3 regions of the Jeotgalibacillus haloalkalitolerans genome follow, and region 3 is predicted to be linked to each of the others. Evidence: riboswitches for the same ligand, from Rfam matches in the RefSeq annotation. Region 3 holds a riboswitch; each other region holds the start of a gene.
The links. Region 3 has a riboswitch for S-adenosylmethionine ahead of UFB30_RS13505 (O-acetylhomoserine aminocarboxypropyltransferase/cysteine synthase family protein). Riboswitches for the same ligand answer to the same signal wherever they lie in the genome.

Region 1 (5,551 bases), on a different contig from region 3:
ATAAAACAAACAGCAGCAAGTAATAAAAACAAACAGACGTAAAGAGTGTCAGAAACGTTGAAGCATTATAAAGCTTCCTGAGATGTGATGCTTTTTCGGTGAACTGCTTTTTCTCCCACAGCTGATGCGCTGAGATAATCCAGAATACCATTGCAAGGATTGAGATGTTTGAAAGCAGGAACATCCTCCAGACGCTGTATTCATTGCTCAGCATCCACAAGGTCGGAAACACCAGTGCATAAGCGCCGGTTGTAAAAGCAAGCATAATGACTTTCTTGAATGATGAAAACATGACCCATGGCTTATTAGCACGGACCATACCGGTTAACAGACGCAAAGCACTGCCGGAGTATGAATTCACTTTAAATCTCACATCAATATTTTCTGTATCTTCAGGTGTTTCTCTTTTAATTGGTGATACTTTATCAAACCCTTTTCTGCCTAACAGCCTCTTTGGATTTCTTGTTTTTAGTTCTTTATCTTCTGTCTGATCCTTCTTTTCGAGCCTTTGTTCAGCTCTTCTCCGGCCCTCATCAGACGTTGTATAAAACATTTCATTTACAAGCTGCAGGATTGAATCCCTGACTCTGCGTGCAAGCGGAACTGCGCCAAGACCAGGCAGGCTGATTAAAGCAACACGCTCCTCTTCATATGCTTCTGCGATAATCGCTTTTTTACCCTGAAGCAGTGGAAGGTCTGTAATCGCTACTGTAAAATTCCATTTGTTCTCGTCTCTCAATGATAAAATGGCCCTCATCACTTCTTCAGACTGATCAGTGCCACCTGTTATAGAATCAATTGAGCAGTCTATTTTCCAGTGCCGATGATCATCAACATAATAATCCAGCAGTTCAGGCAGGTCAGCTTTCAGCGAATCAATTAATTCTTTTGGATATCCCGGTGCCGCGATCAAGCCTACTGTATAATCAGATCCGCTCATTTTCTCACCCCGCAAATTCTATGTATGTCTTACTTCTTTAACCTAAAATGAGGGTGTTAAAAACGCTCATTTCCAATTTATAATATTTATATAAAAAAATATGATTATATCTGTTGACCTTCACGCAACGTAAAGCCTTATGCTTAATCTGTCAGGAGGGGTTTAGATGGAATATACAGTTCAGCAGCTGGCAAAGCTGTCCGGTGTGAGCGGCCGCACACTGAGATATTATGATGAGATTGGTCTGTTAAAGCCTGCGAGAATCAGTTCCTCAGGTTACCGGATTTACAGTCAGAAGGAATTGGATCTGCTGCAGCAGATTCTCTTTTACCGGGAGCTTGAGGTGAGCCTTGAGGAAATTAAAAATATCATTCATCACCCGGATTTTGATCTGATCTCAGCTTTGCAGCAGCACGTTGAAAAACTGGAGGAAAAGCATACCCGTCTTGAACAGATTATTTCAACCGTAAAGAAAACGATTGAAAGCAAAGAAGGAGGTACTCCAATGTCAGATCAGGAGAAGTTTGAAGGATTTAAGAAAAAGATGATTGATGAAAATGAAGAGAAGTACGGAAAAGAAGTGCGTGAACAATATGGAGATCATGTTGTAGATGACAGCAAAGCCAAAATGATGGGGTTGTCTGAGGCTGACTTTAGACGGATGAATGAAGTGGAGAAAGCACTTTTTGAAGCCCTGAAGAATGGCTATGAAACAGGTGATCCTGCTTCGCCTGAGGCACAAAAAGCAGCTGCACTGCATAGGGAATGGCTGAGCTTTACCTGGCCAAAGTATACAAAAGAGGCGCATGCAGGTCTTGGGGATATGTATGTGAGCGACGAGCGGTTTACTGCGTATTATGACAAACACTTTGAAGGCGCAGCAGTATTTTTACGGGATGCGATTGATGTTTATACGGGAAAATGATATTGATCGAATAGTCATCTGCAGACGTGCAGATGACTTTTTAGGCTGTACCGACTCTATAGTTTAAAATAAAGATTAAGTTCAATTTATGGTAAAACGAAAGGGTGGACAGCAATGATCACATGGAAAGAAGAAACAATCATTACTGCGAACATTGAACATGTATGGGACTTATTCAAAGATAAAAACATCAAAAGAATTATGCCAAAGGTGTTATCACACGAGCTTGTGGAAGGTGAGGAGACTGTAGCTGGCGCAAAGCATCAGCAGCAGTACGGTGAGGGTAAACGCGTGGAGACTTATATTGTACATACCCTCGCTTATGAAGATTATGAAAATGAAAAGTTTAAGAAAGTAAACTTTGTTCTTGGCAAAGCCTTTGACACGACCTTTTCTTTTAAACTGGTAAAAGAAAGCGAACAGCAGACCAGACTCATCTATGAAGGTGAAAATAAGGGAGCTAATTTTATAGGCAGGGCAATGCTGAAATTTGCCGGTAATAAGCAGGATCATCAAGTTGTACTCGATTTCCTTAAAAGAGTAAAAAGTGAAGCGGAAAGTGCCTGAAGAGAGATTGAATATTCTTAATTTAAATGATTGTATTGACTTATCCGAGTGAATCACTTATATTTCAACAATCAATAAAAACTTCATAACCATCTTCTTATGATGAGAGGCGGAGGGACTGGCCCTTTGAAGCCTCGGCAGCGGACTCGCAAGTTGAGTACTGTGCCAATTCCAGCAGGCGTTTTTGCCTGAGAGATAAGAAAAGTTGTTTGCTTATACAAGCCTCTTCTTTTTCTTATTGGAGAGGTTTTTTTGTGTCCTGAAAAACCTTTCCAACGTTTAATTCACCCCGGAGTGGGTACATTCAGCAGGGCACGATACTATTTCAGGAGGCTCGGACAAATGAATCAGGAGAATATTCAAAGCAATCCGCTGGCACTTATTCCGTTCGGCGTATTCATTTTACTTTTTATCGGATCAGGTATTTTAACAGGCGACTTTTATTTCATGCCTGTATTAGTGGCATTGTTCACAGCGATTTTAGTGGCAATGCTCATGAATAGAAAAACAGATTTTCAGACGAAAACGATGCAGCTTGCAAAAGGTGGCGGACATCCGAACATTATTTTGATGGTTGTGATCTTCCTTTTAGCCGGAGCTTTTGCTTCAGTAGCAGAGGGAGCTGGTGCGGTTGATTCAACCGTTAACCTTGGACTGTCACTGCTGCCGCAGAATCTGCTCATTGTCGGTCTGTTTGTGATCGCATGCTTTATCTCAATTTCAATGGGAACGTCAGTCGGAACAATCGTTGCGCTGGCACCAATTGGTCTTGGACTTTCAGAACAGACAGATATCGGTGTGGCGCTTGCTATGGGTGCAATCGTCAGTGGTGCAATGTTTGGTGATAACCTGTCAATCATCTCTGATACGACGATTGCAGCAGTTCGCACGCAGGGAACAAAAATGAAAGATAAATTTAAGGCGAATATCTTTATCGTATTACCGGCCGCCATTATTACAGCGATCATTTTTGGTGTGCTGACAACCGGCAACAGTGCTTCAATTGATGGGGATAACCCATATAATTTAGTTCAGGTGCTGCCTTATCTCGGTGTATTGATTTTTGCTGTAGCCGGAGCAAATGTGATTTTGGTGCTGCTTGGCGGAATCATTTTTGCAGGAATTGTTGGTCTTGCGCTCGGACAGTACAGCTTTATGGACTTAATCGGTCTGATTGGTGATGGCTTTACAAATATGCAGGAGCTCGCGATGATCGCGATTCTGCTTGGTGGACTAGTGGAGCTGATCAGAGCAAACGGGGGAATTGAATCCCTGCTTCAGGCAGTAACGAAACGTGTGAAGACGAAAAAAGGCGGGGAAGCCGGTATTGCAGGGCTTGTAAGTACAGTAAACCTTGCGACGGCTAACAACACGATTTCCATTATTACTGCTGGACCGCTTGCAAAGCAGATTGCAGATGAGTATGACATAGATAAACGAAGGTCAGCGAGTTTACTTGATATTTTCGCGAGCTCTGTGCAGGGTGTGATCCCTTATGGCGCGCAGCTTCTGGCTGTTGCAGGGGTCGCTGGTATTTCGCCGGCTGAGATTGTACCGTATTGCATTTATCCGATTCTGATTGCATTGTCAGGTGCAATTGCGATCGCGATTCAATATCCGAGATTTATAACAAAAAATGATTAGATGAAGGTCTGCCTGGCAATTAGTTAATCACTGACTGCCAGGCAGACTTTTTTAATTGAAAGGATCCCTGTTGTGGAAGAGCACAATCAGTGCTATTTTCTCTTTATTCTTGAACCTTTCTATCCGAGCTGTTAAGATTTAAAGCAATTTGATAATCTCATACAGCAGGATTGTGACTGATAAGCAGGCAAGACCTGAAAACAGGAAGAGACCATTAAGGATCTTCCATGTTTTCGGGTCTTTTTTATTTCGCATAATCAGGGAGGAAGAAAGAATGGATAAAAAATGGTTTGTATTAGCTGGAGGAGCAGGTGTTGCAGCGACGATGCTGATATTGTCACAGCAAACCGATCAGCCTGTTCCGGATCAAGAACAGGAAAGGACGCAGGAAGTGAATGAACGGTCAACCGAAAGAGTAGAAGATGCACCGGCACCCACTCATGTATTAAGTGAGGATGCGCTTCATCAATGGGCGTTTAATGAAGCACGCGGGATTGCTGCTAAGGATGTTGGCTTGGATCAGCTTGATGATGTAACAGCAGCAAAGCCGTCAGGTCTTGAATGGAAAAGTGGTATTGATCATGGTGCTCTGCTATTTGATGGATATTCCAACTGGATGGAGAGGCCTCCTGAGAATGTTCAGGTGCCTGAAGGGTCGTTTTCTATTGAAGCATGGGTAGCACCGAGAGCCTATGAATGGGGAGATGAAGGAAAAACTTCTGCAATCATCAACCAGCATGACAGGGAACAGCAAAAAGGTTTTATCGTTGGAATGGGGAGACACGGTTATGTTACCTTTCAGCTTGCCCTGAACGGGGAGTGGCATGAGCTCTGGTCTCCGGCAGGAAAAGTGTTGCCAAAGGATCAATGGTCGCATATTGTTGCTCAGTTTGACCAGAAGGCAGGAAGAGTCCAGATTCTGATCAATGGGAAAGTCGTTGCTGAAAAAGAAGTATCTGCTGATATGCAGCTCACCCCTGCTGAAAATATACCGCTGCAGGTTGGAAAACATAATCAGGCAACTGCAGTTTCTGAAGTATTTCAGGCAAATATGTTTAATGGTCTTATGGACAATGTTTCGATATATGGGCGTGCTTTTTCGGAAGAAGAAATTTTGCAGCAGGTCAATGAAGTGAAAAATCAATACAATGGTGAGCTGCCGGCACCTGAGACTTCTTATGATCGAACTGTCTATCGAGGAGATCGTTATCGTCCGAACTATCATTTTACGGCACCACAACACTGGATGAATGAACCCCATGCGCCGATTTATTATAATGGTGAATATCATTTGTTCTATCAGTTCAACCCTGCAGGCCCATTTTGGCATCAGATTCATTGGGGGCATGCAACGAGTGAGGATATGATTCATTGGGAGGACCGGCCGGTAGCCCTGAGTCCGACTGAAGGAACTGTAGCCAGGGATGGTGTCTGGTCGGGCAGTGCTGCTTATGATGAAAATGGTGTGCCGGCTC
Region 2 (5,551 bases), on a different contig from region 3:
GGGTTGAATACGTTGATGTCTTCCGGTGCGATGCGCTTGCCGCCGATATGGGTGATTTCTTCTGCGTGCCTTTCTTCAATCACGATGTCATCGCCGGTTGCTGTTTCGAGATCAATGGTGGATAGCGGTGCAGCTACGTAGAATGGGATACCGTGGGCTTTTGCTAAAATGGCAAGGCCGTATGTACCGATTTTGTTTGCTGTGTCGCCATTGGCTGTAATTCTGTCGGCACCTACTAAAATTGCATCGATATTTTTCGTTTTAAGTACATGAGCAGCCATGTTGTCTGTGATCAGCGTGACGGCAATGTCTGCCTGCTGGAGTTCCCATGCAGTCAGCCTTGCTCCCTGCAGGACTGGTCTCGTTTCAGTTGCATATACGTGAATATCAGAACCCTGCTCTTTTGCGATATAAAATGCGCCAAGTGCTGTACCGTATTTGGAAGTAGCGATTGCGCCTGTATTGCAGTGAGTGAGAACCGTTGCGTCATCAGGAAGCAGCGAAAAGCCGTACTCCCCAATGCGCTTACACGTTTCTTCATCCTGCTGTTGAATCAGGATTGCCTCTGTTTCAAGGCGCTCAATTACTTTCGCAGCAGAGGCTTCTTCTTCAGCTGCTTTGAGTAACCTCTGAAGCGCCCATGACAGGTTAACCGCTGTCGGACGGGAGGAATTCAGATAGACTGCTTTTACAGCAAGCTCTGACTTCAGAATCTCAAGCTCATTCAGCCCGCTGTTTTTCGCCCACAGAGCAAGCCCGAAAGCTGCTGTGATCCCGATTGCAGGTGCGCCTCGTACTTTCAATTCTGTTATGCTGTTCCACACATCTTCAATTGTTTTTAAAAAGATATATTCCACTTCTCGGGGAAGCTTCTGCTGATTTAACAGACGAATTGCATCGCCTTCCCAGATGACCGGTTTAATAAAATTCGTCATTTTGCCAGCCCCTTCAGATAAGCAGTCAGGCTTTTCGGCGAGCGCCATACAGAACGGTTGAAAATCAGTGATCTGCCCGTTTCAATCGCGCGCTGCTGTGCCTGCAGTCTGCCTGTTTCGTCTTCAATTCCATCAATATCTTCAACATGTGCAAGGCCGATGATGCGGCGGATCGTTTTACAGCCGGCAAATCCGAGCGTATCCTGCCAGATCTTTTCAAGTACGTAATCTGCATACTGATCTGTCCGCTGTCTCTCTTCAAAGCCTTTTTCTAACAGCAGCTCGCGGTAGCGCTTTTCAAATACTGCCCAAGTCTGTTCGATCGTCTCAAGCAGGTAGTCACTGATCTCATGACGATTACTTTCATCCGCTCTTTCCTGCTGGGCAATATAGTTTAGCGTCAGGTTAGCAATGAATGCACCGATATCAAAGCCTGCCGGACCATAGAATGCAAATTCAGGGTCAATTACTTTTGTAGACTCTTCCGTTACAAACACACTGCCTGTATGAAGGTCTCCGTGCAGCAATGTTTCTCCTTCAGTCAGGAATTGTTTTTTCAATTTTGCGACTTCAAAGATTAGACGATCGTCCTGCCACAGTGACTCCACTGCTTCCTGAAGATTTTCAGGGTAGGAATTGGATTCAGCATTCTGATATGGGTCTGTGAAAACAAGTTTTTCAGTAATATCACACAAGTCCGGATTCACAAACTGACGTGCCAGCTTTTTCTTTTCAATCGGTCCAAGCGCTTCATCAGAGGCGTTGAACAGGTTTTCAGCAAGATACGTTCCGATATGTTCTGAAATGTGAGGATAAAGGTTTCCTTCAAGTAACCCTTTTCTCAGAATCACGTGATCTGACAGGTCTTCCATTACTGTCACTGCATAGTCATCGTCATAATCGAATACTTCCGGTACAAGCGTCGGTACATATTTCGCTGCTTCCTGCAGTGCCTGGCGTTCAATACGTGCACGGTCGAGCGATAACGGCCAGCTTTCACCGACAACCTTTGCATAAGGCAGCGCCTGCTTAACGACAAGCGATTTGTCAGTCTGCAAATCCTTTACTATAAACACATAGTTCAGATTACCATCCCCAACTTCCTTACACGTTACCTGCTCTTTATCTGTAATGAGTCCCTTTTTCTCTAAATAAACGAGGACACTCTGTTCAGTAAATGGTTCATACACATGCTCACGTACATTTGTCATTGACGTTCCTCTCCTTTAATCAAATTCTTTTTTATGCCACTCATCTTCAGGAATATCTAAGTCCTCTCCTGAAAAACGCTCTTCTCTGAATACTTCTCCGTAATTGTGAAATCCGTTGCGTTCCCAGAACCCCGGGCGGTCTTCCTGTAAAAATTCAATTCCTCTGATCCACTTCACACTCTTCCAGAAATACAGGTGCGGTACGACCAGTCTGAATGGATAACCATGCTTGGCTGTCAGCGGCTTCCCTTCAAAAGAGTGCGCCAGCAGAATGTCTTCTTTTAGCAGATCCTCAAGCGGTAAGTTCGTCTCGTAGTCATGATCTCCATAAATCATAACGTGCTTCGTGCCTTCAGGGATCTCAAAATCTTTCAGCAAATCCTTTATTGTGACGCCGGTAAAAGCATTGTCAAACCTTGACCACCTTGTCACGCAGTGAATATCTTTTACGATTGTCGTCTGCGGCAGCTGCATGAGCTCGTCATAAGTGAATGTCTTTTTCGTTGCACCTTCTCCAAACAGCGTGAAATCCCATGTAGCAAGATTGTATTCAGGGACTTCGCCTTCATGCAGAATCGGAAATTTTTCTGTCAGCGTCTGACCAGGTGGAAGTCTGCCATCATGTGTATTTTTCTGTACCGGCGGCCGTGCTTTTTTCAACCGTTCTGCCTTACCCATTGTTTCACGCTCCTTGTTTGCTTCAAGCCGGCAGATGATTTCCGCTTCAGGCGGACGCTTTCCTGGATGAGCCGTTTTGTGGCTCCATTAGACCTCCTCGGCTTCGCCTGCGGGGTCTCAGCTTCCAACTAATCGTCCCGGAGTCGCCGCCTTACGCTCCAATCATCTGCTGTGCAAATTCACTAATTGCTTTTTATAAAAGTGAAAAATAAAAAGCCCCTTTCTAAGATAGAAAGAGGCAGAATTAGACTGATTCGACCTCTTATCTCTCAGACCATTACGTCTGTTGGATGTAGCACCGTGTCCCTGCTGTTATGTATACAGCGGGGCCGGTTGCCGGGCTTCATAGGGCCAATTCCCTCAGCCAACTCTCGATAAGAGTGGTATATGTAGTTGGATGTTTTTGGTTTATTGCGATTTCATAATTGCAAGTTTACGGAATAGAGTGACGGTTTGTCAACGGGTTTTTTAAATTTATTTTTTGGGGGCTTCCGGGAACCGCTGTTGACCTGCGTTTCAGGCGGACGCTTTCCGGACGGAGGTTGCTGAGCCTCCTCAGCCTGCGGCTTCCGGGGTCTCAGCTCCCCTCTATTCGTCCCGGAGTCGCCGCCCTCCACTCCGGTCAACAGCTGAGTTATCTTTGAAAAATATATAGTTGGTTGATCAACTATCTCTCATATTTTTACTTTGTTAAAAAATCATAGTACCTGCACAGCGGGTGATTGAAGCGTAAGGGGCTGCGGCAGGAAGGGACAGATGAGGCAATGGCGAAGCCTGCTGGCTCACCGCCCGGCCGCGGAAAGCGTCCCCCTGCAGCGTAAATCACCCGCCAATTTATAAAGCACATCACAATTTATACTCATAAATTCAAAAATCAAAAATATAATTTTCTGAAAAATCTGCTTGACGTTTTTGAAGATGTCTGCCATAATTCGGTACATGATTTTAAAACTAACTGAATACGTTATACAACTCTTATAAAGAGCAGGTGGAGGGACGAGCCCGATGAAACCCGGCAACCTGTTTCGGCTAACGCTGATTCAAGGTGCTAATTCTCACAGCGACAGCTGAAGGATAAGAGGAAGAACGTTCATTTTGATGTCCGCTTCCTCTTTGGGAGCGGATTTTTTATTTCTGTTTTTGAAAGGATGTCTTTTATGTCAAAAATCACAGCGACTTATCTTGTACATGATGCAAAAGGAAATTTGGAAAAAAAGGCTGAGTCTATTGCGCTTGGGCTGACGGTCGGTTCATGGACGGACCTACCCGCGGTTGATCAGGAGCAGTTAAAAAAACATAAGGGTGAAGTTGTCTCTGTCAGTGAAACAACGCCTTCAGATGCAGCGGCTCACCTCGGTGAGCGCAAGGCGGGACTGATTAAGATTGCGTATCCTGCGGCAAACTTCAGCGCTGATATTCCGGCGATCCTGACAACGATTTTTGGAAAGCTGTCACTTGATGGTGAAGTAAAGCTTGTAGATATTGAGCTTGATGAAGCACTTGAGCAGCAGTTCCCCGGTCCCCAGTTTGGAATTGATTCAATTAGAAACAAGCTTGGCGTACATGACCGCCCGCTTCTGATGAGTATTTTCAAGGGGATGATCGGCCGCGGAACAGATCTTTTCGAAGAACAGCTCCGTGCCCAGGCTGCAGGTGGGGTTGATCTTGTAAAGGATGATGAGATTTTATTTGATAATCCGCTCACCCCTTTTGAAGACCGGATCCGCCGAGGTGTGAAGGTGCTGAATGAAGAATATGAACGTACAGGTCACCGGACGTTATATGCAGTAAACCTTTCAGGCAGAACGTTTGATTTAAAAGAGAAAGCAAGAAAAGCAGTCTCGCTTGGTGCGAATGCATTACTGTTTAACGTTTTTGCTTACGGGCTTGATACACTGCAGAGTCTTGCTGAAGATCCATATATTGATGTACCGATTATGGCTCACCCTGCTGTATCCGGTGCATTTACAGCTTCACCGCTGTACGGCATTTCAAATCAGGTATTGCTTGGCAAACTGCTTCGTCTTGCAGGTGCAGACTTCGTGCTGTTCCCTTCTCCATATGGCAGTGTGGCGATGGAAAAAAGCGAAACATTTGCGATCAGGGATGCACTTACATCTGACAGCCGCCTGAAACGCGCATTCCCTGTGCCATCAGCCGGTATTCATCCAGGACTGGTTCCACAGCTGATTGAGGACTTTGGAAAAGACTCAATTATCAATGCCGGCGGCGGTATTCACGGTCACCCTGGAGGCGCGGCAGCCGGTGCAAAAGCTTTCCGTGATGCGATTGCTGAAGTTCAGGCAGGCGGTACGCTGGAAGATGCTGCCGCAAAGTCAGCAGAGCTTGAGAAGGCACTTGCATTATGGGGGTGAGCGCATGCCAAGCGTAATCTTTTGTGATTTTGATGGCACCATCACAAAATCCGACAACATCATTTCAATTATGCAGCACTTTGATCCCCCGGGCTGGGAGCCGATTAAAGATCAAATTCTTTCCCGGGAAATATCAATCCGCGAGGGCGTAGGGAAAATGTTCGCAACCCTCCCTTCTTCTCTAAAAGAAGAGATCATTCAGTATGTTGTCGAAACGGCTGAAATCCGTGATGGCTTTGGTGATTTTGTCAGCTATACAAGAAAAGAAAATGTCCCGCTGAATATCGTCAGCGGCGGCATCGATTTTTTCGTAAAGCCCATGCTAAAGCCTTACAACCTTGAAAATCAGCTT
Region 3 (5,551 bases):
CCTGTCACTTGTGATCAGAACCCTGCTTGTCGTGCTTACCGCTCAAAGCGTGCCGCCGATCCGCAGGAACCTGTCCTGGAAGGAATCACTGCTGATTTCATTTGGCGGAGTGAAAGGAACGATGTCAGTTGTGCTGCTGTTATTACTCGAGGCCTCTGGCACGGGAGAAATTGAAACCGTGATGACCGTTTCCTTTATTGCCGTATTGCTGTCGCTATTTATACAAAGTATAGGCGTTCATCCGTTGGCAAAGGTGTTGAAATCATAAATACGAATTAAAACTGCACAGCAATTGTGCAGTTTTTTTGTGAGTCTTTCGTCATGAAGCTGTGAACCTTGTTTATTTTTCTAAGGACCACCCTGTTTATTCTGAGAACGCACCATGTTTTTCTACGAACTTCCACATGTTTTCTCCGAACATGCCTCACTTTTCCACGAACCAACGCACGCGCCCAATATCAAAAATTTCCACAAACACCTATTGCCAAAGATTACAAAATACTATATAGTACATTACAACAGTAATGCACTATATCAGATAAAGGAGGTGACTGAGCTGATGCTGAATGCAGACAGTACAAAACCGATTTATATACAGATTGCAGAGTGGCTGGAAACAGAAATTTTGCATGAACGATTTAAAGCACATGAAAAGATGTTTTCGCAGTACCAGCTGGCTGATCAGTTCAATATCAATCCGGCCACAGCAGCAAAAGGGCTGACCATACTTGCAGATGCAGGGATTCTATATAAGAAAAGGGGACTTGGGATGTTTGTGACAGAAGAGGCGGCTGAACAGATCCGCCACAGGAGAATCAACGAAACTCTGGCAGCGCTTGTATCCGATGTAGTTGCCGAGGCAGAACACCTGAATGTAAAAGAAACAGATCTGATCCACATGATTCAGCTGGAGCAAAGTCGCCGGAAAGGGGAAACGTCATGACGGTTATTGAATGCAGACATCTTGAGAAAAGGTTCAAAAACGGTGCCGGTGTAAAAGATGCGGACTTTATCATTCAGGAAAATACGATTACCGGCATTGTCGGAAGAAACGGGTCTGGTAAAACAACGCTCATGAAAACGATCGCCGGTTATTTAAAAAAGACAGGCGGGGACATCAGTGTGTTCGGTGAAAAGCCCTTTAACAGCCTGAAGGTATCTGCCAACAGTATGTATCTTGATGAATACACTGTTTTCTCGAATGCGCTGACGACGAAAGACATTTTGCATCACCACAGCCGTTTTTATCCGAACTGGGACGCAGAGCTTGCACAGCGTCTTGCGGAGTATTTTGCCTTACCCATGAATGTTGGAACGGATTATCTGTCTAAGGGACAGAAAAATACGTTTTTCGGAATCCTTGGTCTTGCAGCACGCTGTCCGCTGACGATATTTGATGAGCCGACAACCGGCATGGATGCCTCAGTCAGAAAAGATTTTTACCGGGCACTGCTGAAGGATTATCTTGCACATCCGAGAACGATTCTGATTTCAAGTCACCACCTTGATGAAATTGATGAATTGATTGAAGATCTGCTGCTGATTGATGGGGGACGTTCGGTTCTGCATCTCCCGATCGAAGAAGTAAAAGAGTATGCGATGGCTGTCACCGGCCCGACTGTTCAGGTTAAAAGCTGGTCAGATCAGCAGGAAGTGATTGCCCGTCTTGAAGAAAAAAGCGGATTCTCAACAGTGGTTGTGAAAAATCATTTTACTGCGGCTGAGAAAGCAGCTGCGCGTGATCTTAGATTTTCGCCGGTGTCTGCGAGTGATTTGTGTGTGTATATGACGAGAAGAAATACAGGGGGGATTGATGATGTCTTTAGCAACAGTCAGCACGGGTGATGTGATCCGGCAGCAAGTGATTTATAAATGGTATTCCTATACGTATCTGCTGCGCAGTCTTGTTCTTCTGCAGGTGATCGGGATTATATTCTCTGCGATTGGATCTGGAGGAATGGCGACGACTAATGATTTGTTTTCGATTGAAGTGTCAACCTACTCGACGAATACTGTTTTTGCTTTCACGATATTCTGGATGTTCGTTACGCCGGCTATGCTCACTGCTAAAAACTATTTGTATGAAGATTTCTCATTTGTTACAAACCGTTTCATTTCTCAGGTTTCCAATGCAATTCTGTTTGCTTCTGTTGTCTTGATTGCTGCCATTTTTACTGTATTGAGCAGCTATCTGATTTATCTCATTATGTTATTGGTACGTCCGGCAGAGTATTTTCCCGGGCTTTCAACGGTAGGGTCACCCGGGGAACTGTTCATTGCAGGTGCCGGTATGTTCGGGTATTACTTAATGGCTGTTGCGCTTGGGTATCTGTTTGGAACATTATTGAAGATCAGTAAGCTGTTTTTTGCACTGATCCCGGCAATCATATTTGTTCCGAACATCCTGCAAAACTACGTTCTATTTGAATTCGCTCATCTCTTTTATGTTCAGGAAAGCTCACTGCTGATTTTTCTGGTAAAAGCACTTTTTACTGCAGTCATATTGTATGGTCTGGCAGTAGCGCTGACCAATAATAGTGAGGTGAGAGAAATATGATGTTCCTTGTTCAAATACTTCCAATCGCACTCGTTTTACTGATTTTCACACTCTTTTGGAGAAGAAGAGAGCAGCAATTAAAGCCCAAAAAACAAAGAATATTTACTGGGAAGCTGTTGCGTACCCGACTGATCTATATCATCTATTCCGGCGTTCTCTTGGTTGCTATGGCTGCATATTATATTTTACCGGTATCAGCTGATGACACGAATGCCATGTCAGAAGCGGAACCATCAGACTATTACTTTGACCTGTATGGACCCGCTCAGCAAAACAGGTTTGATGATATTGCGCCTGAATTTCTGGTGGAACAAAAGCAGTATGATTTTTCAATGGACCGGCTGATTATTCCTGCGCCAGGTTATGGGTCGTCTTATGGAGATGTGCTAATTGCTGTTACAAAAGATGAAGAGGTTGACCGTGAAATTCTGATTGACATTTATGAAACACCTGTCGTATTAAATGGTTATGACATTACGGAAACCATCAAAAGAGCAGAAGTGTCAATTGCCGCTGGTACAGTGAATGTAGAAAACTCATTTCACACCAACAGGCTTCAGTTCAATCAGTTTAATCCACCGGTTGCCGCACAGCAATTCATGAAAGGGGAGCGTGCGGACCTGGCTTCAGGCTTAAATTATTCGAGTGGCATGAGTGTCATCCATCTGCGGGTTCCGGCACACATAGAAATTCAGTCCGATCCAGAAGCAGAGGTAATAGAATTCAAAGCCCAATAAAATAAATATTCAGAAAAAGGTTGACTTCCTTTTTCAGACTCTTTATAATCCTCAACAAGAGCAAACACAACATGTACTTACAACTTTATAACTCTTATCCAGAGTGGCGGAGGGACTAGGCCCTGCGATGCCCGGCAACCAACGTATCAAATCCTGATACGGAAAGGTGCTAATTCCTACAGACCCTGAAAAGGTCTGAAAGATAAGAGGAGGATATATAACCCTCTTCTTATGAAGGGGGTTTTTGTTTTCCCCTTTCACCTTCATCCAGTTACAACTTCACTGTAAAAAAATCCATCAACTCACTAAAGGAGAGATTCATTCATGACCAACAATCAGCCGCAATACAATATTGAGACGCTATTACTTCACGGTGCAACAGAATCAGATCCGACTACGAATTCAAGAGCAATCCCGATCTATCAGACAACGTCTTACACGTTTGACAGCGCTGAGCATGCGCAGAATTTATTCTCACTTGCTGAAGAAGGAAATATCTATACACGAATCGGAAACCCGACAGTCGCTGCTTTTGAAAATAGAATCGCGCTGTTAGAAGGCGGAGTCGGTGCTGTGGCAACAGCTTCCGGCATGGCGGCAATCACTTATGCAGTACTGAACCTTGCAGGCGCAGGAGATGAAATTGTCGCTGCTGCAAATCTTTATGGCGGCACTTACAACCTTTTCGCCCAGACGTTGCCGAGATACGGTGTGAATGTAAAATTTGTTGACGGGACAGACCCGGAGAACTTCAGAAAAGCGATCGGTCCGAAAACGAAGGCTGTCTTTGCAGAAGTGATTGGAAACCCGAGTCTGCATGTACTTGATACAGAAGGAGTGGCAAAAGTCGCTCATGAAGAAGGCGTTCCGCTGATTGTTGACAGCACATTTGCAACGCCTTATCTGAACAAACCGATTGAACACGGGGCAGACATCGTTGTCCATTCAGCAACGAAATGGATCGGTGGACACGGCACAACGATTGGCGGTGTCGTTGTAGATGCAGGAACATTCAATTATGATAACGGACGCTTCCCGGATTTTACAACGCCTGACCCAAGCTATAACGGATTACGCTTTGTGGATCTTGAAGCAGCGGCATTTATCGCAAAGCTGCGGGTGAATCTGCTGCGTGATACAGGCGCATGCCTCAGCCCTCAAAATGCATTTTATTTATTGCAGGGACTTGAGACGCTGCATCTGAGAGTGGAGCGTCACGTGGAAAACGCGCTGAAAGTCGCTGAGTATCTGGATCAGCATCCTTCAGTTGACTGGGTGCAGTATCCGGGTCTTGAAAGCCACTCATCATATGAGGCGGCGAAAAAGTATCTGCCTAAAGGAGCCGGATCAATTATTGTATTTGGCATTAAGGGTGGACGCGAGGCAGGCAGAAAAGTGATTGATCATACGCAGCTCTGGTCACATGTTGCTAACGTTGGGGATGCGAAATCACTCATCATTCACCCGGCTTCAACAACACACGCACAGCTGACAGCTGCAGATCTTGAGGCAGCCGGCGTAAAGGAAGAGCAAATCAGATTATCAGTCGGTATTGAATCTGTTGAAGATTTAATTAACGATTTAAATCAGGCGATTGAAAAAGCGGCAGTACCAGCGCATTCGTAAGGGAGGAACCACCATGGGAGAGACATTAACTGAGAAGGTCATGCATCGTGAAGGGACAGTTAACATCGGTTCTTTGACACTTGAATCCGGAAAAGTGATAGATGATGTCTCTCTCCGCTATGAGCGGTCAGGAGATCCGTCATTACCTGTGATCCTGATCTGTCACGCGTTAACCGGGACGCACCAGTCAGTCGGAACGGAGCAGGATCCGGGCTGGTGGCGTGGATTTGCCGGTGAACATGCTTACATTGACTTAACAAAGTTTCAGGTGATTACATTTAACGTTCTTGGCGGCTGCAGCGGTTCTACAGGTCCAGATTCACTTAATCAAAACGGTGAAAAGTACCGCACAGCCTTTCCATTTATCACGGTAAAAGATATGGTGAACGCCCAGTATCACGCCTGTCTGAAGCTTGGAATCACAAGCCTGCACGGTGTCATAGGCGGGTCACTCGGCGGTATGCAGACACTTGAATGGTGCATCAGCTATCCTGATTTTATGGGAAAAGCAGTGCTCCTTGCAGCGACGCCATCATTAAGTGATTACGGGATAGCTTTCAACCGGATCGGAATTCATGCGATTGAAAATGACCCGGCCTGGAACAACGGCTTGTATGAAAATGCCTCTGAC

Region 1: linked by a shared signal. The riboswitch ahead of UFB30_RS11280 (Na+/H+ antiporter NhaC family protein) and the one ahead of UFB30_RS13505 (O-acetylhomoserine aminocarboxypropyltransferase/cysteine synthase family protein) in region 3 are both predicted to bind S-adenosylmethionine.
Region 2: linked by a shared signal. The riboswitch ahead of UFB30_RS01935 (2,3-diketo-5-methylthiopentyl-1-phosphate enolase) and the one ahead of UFB30_RS13505 (O-acetylhomoserine aminocarboxypropyltransferase/cysteine synthase family protein) in region 3 are both predicted to bind S-adenosylmethionine.

What each region holds. Positions count from the first base shown of each region.
Region 1 is NZ_JAXQNN010000003.1:227,200-232,750, forward strand. It holds gene UFB30_RS11265 (MFS transporter) at 1-940, opposite strand, end outside; gene UFB30_RS11270 (MerR family transcriptional regulator) at 1,107-1,865, shown strand; gene UFB30_RS11275 (SRPBCC family protein) at 1,980-2,432, shown strand; SAM riboswitch class I at 2,527-2,634, shown strand; gene UFB30_RS11280 (Na+/H+ antiporter NhaC family protein) at 2,775-4,076, shown strand; gene UFB30_RS11285 (GH32 C-terminal domain-containing protein) at 4,351-5,551, shown strand, end outside.
Region 2 is NZ_JAXQNN010000001.1:393,930-399,480, reverse strand. It holds gene mtnA (S-methyl-5-thioribose-1-phosphate isomerase) at 1-935, opposite strand, end outside; gene mtnK (S-methyl-5-thioribose kinase) at 932-2,146, opposite strand; gene UFB30_RS01940 (sulfite oxidase-like oxidoreductase) at 2,162-2,824, opposite strand; SAM riboswitch class I at 3,084-3,205, opposite strand; SAM riboswitch class I at 3,797-3,905, shown strand; gene UFB30_RS01935 (2,3-diketo-5-methylthiopentyl-1-phosphate enolase) at 3,982-5,199, shown strand; gene UFB30_RS01930 (2-hydroxy-3-keto-5-methylthiopentenyl-1-phosphate phosphatase) at 5,204-5,551, shown strand, end outside.
Region 3 is NZ_JAXQNN010000005.1:106,236-111,786, reverse strand. It holds gene UFB30_RS13530 (cation:proton antiporter) at 1-268, shown strand, start outside; gene UFB30_RS13525 (GntR family transcriptional regulator) at 557-943, shown strand; gene UFB30_RS13520 (ABC transporter ATP-binding protein) at 940-1,845, shown strand; gene UFB30_RS13515 (hypothetical protein) at 1,817-2,557, shown strand; gene UFB30_RS13510 (hypothetical protein) at 2,554-3,294, shown strand; SAM riboswitch class I at 3,386-3,503, shown strand; gene UFB30_RS13505 (O-acetylhomoserine aminocarboxypropyltransferase/cysteine synthase family protein) at 3,619-4,920, shown strand; gene metX (homoserine O-acetyltransferase MetX) at 4,934-5,551, shown strand, end outside.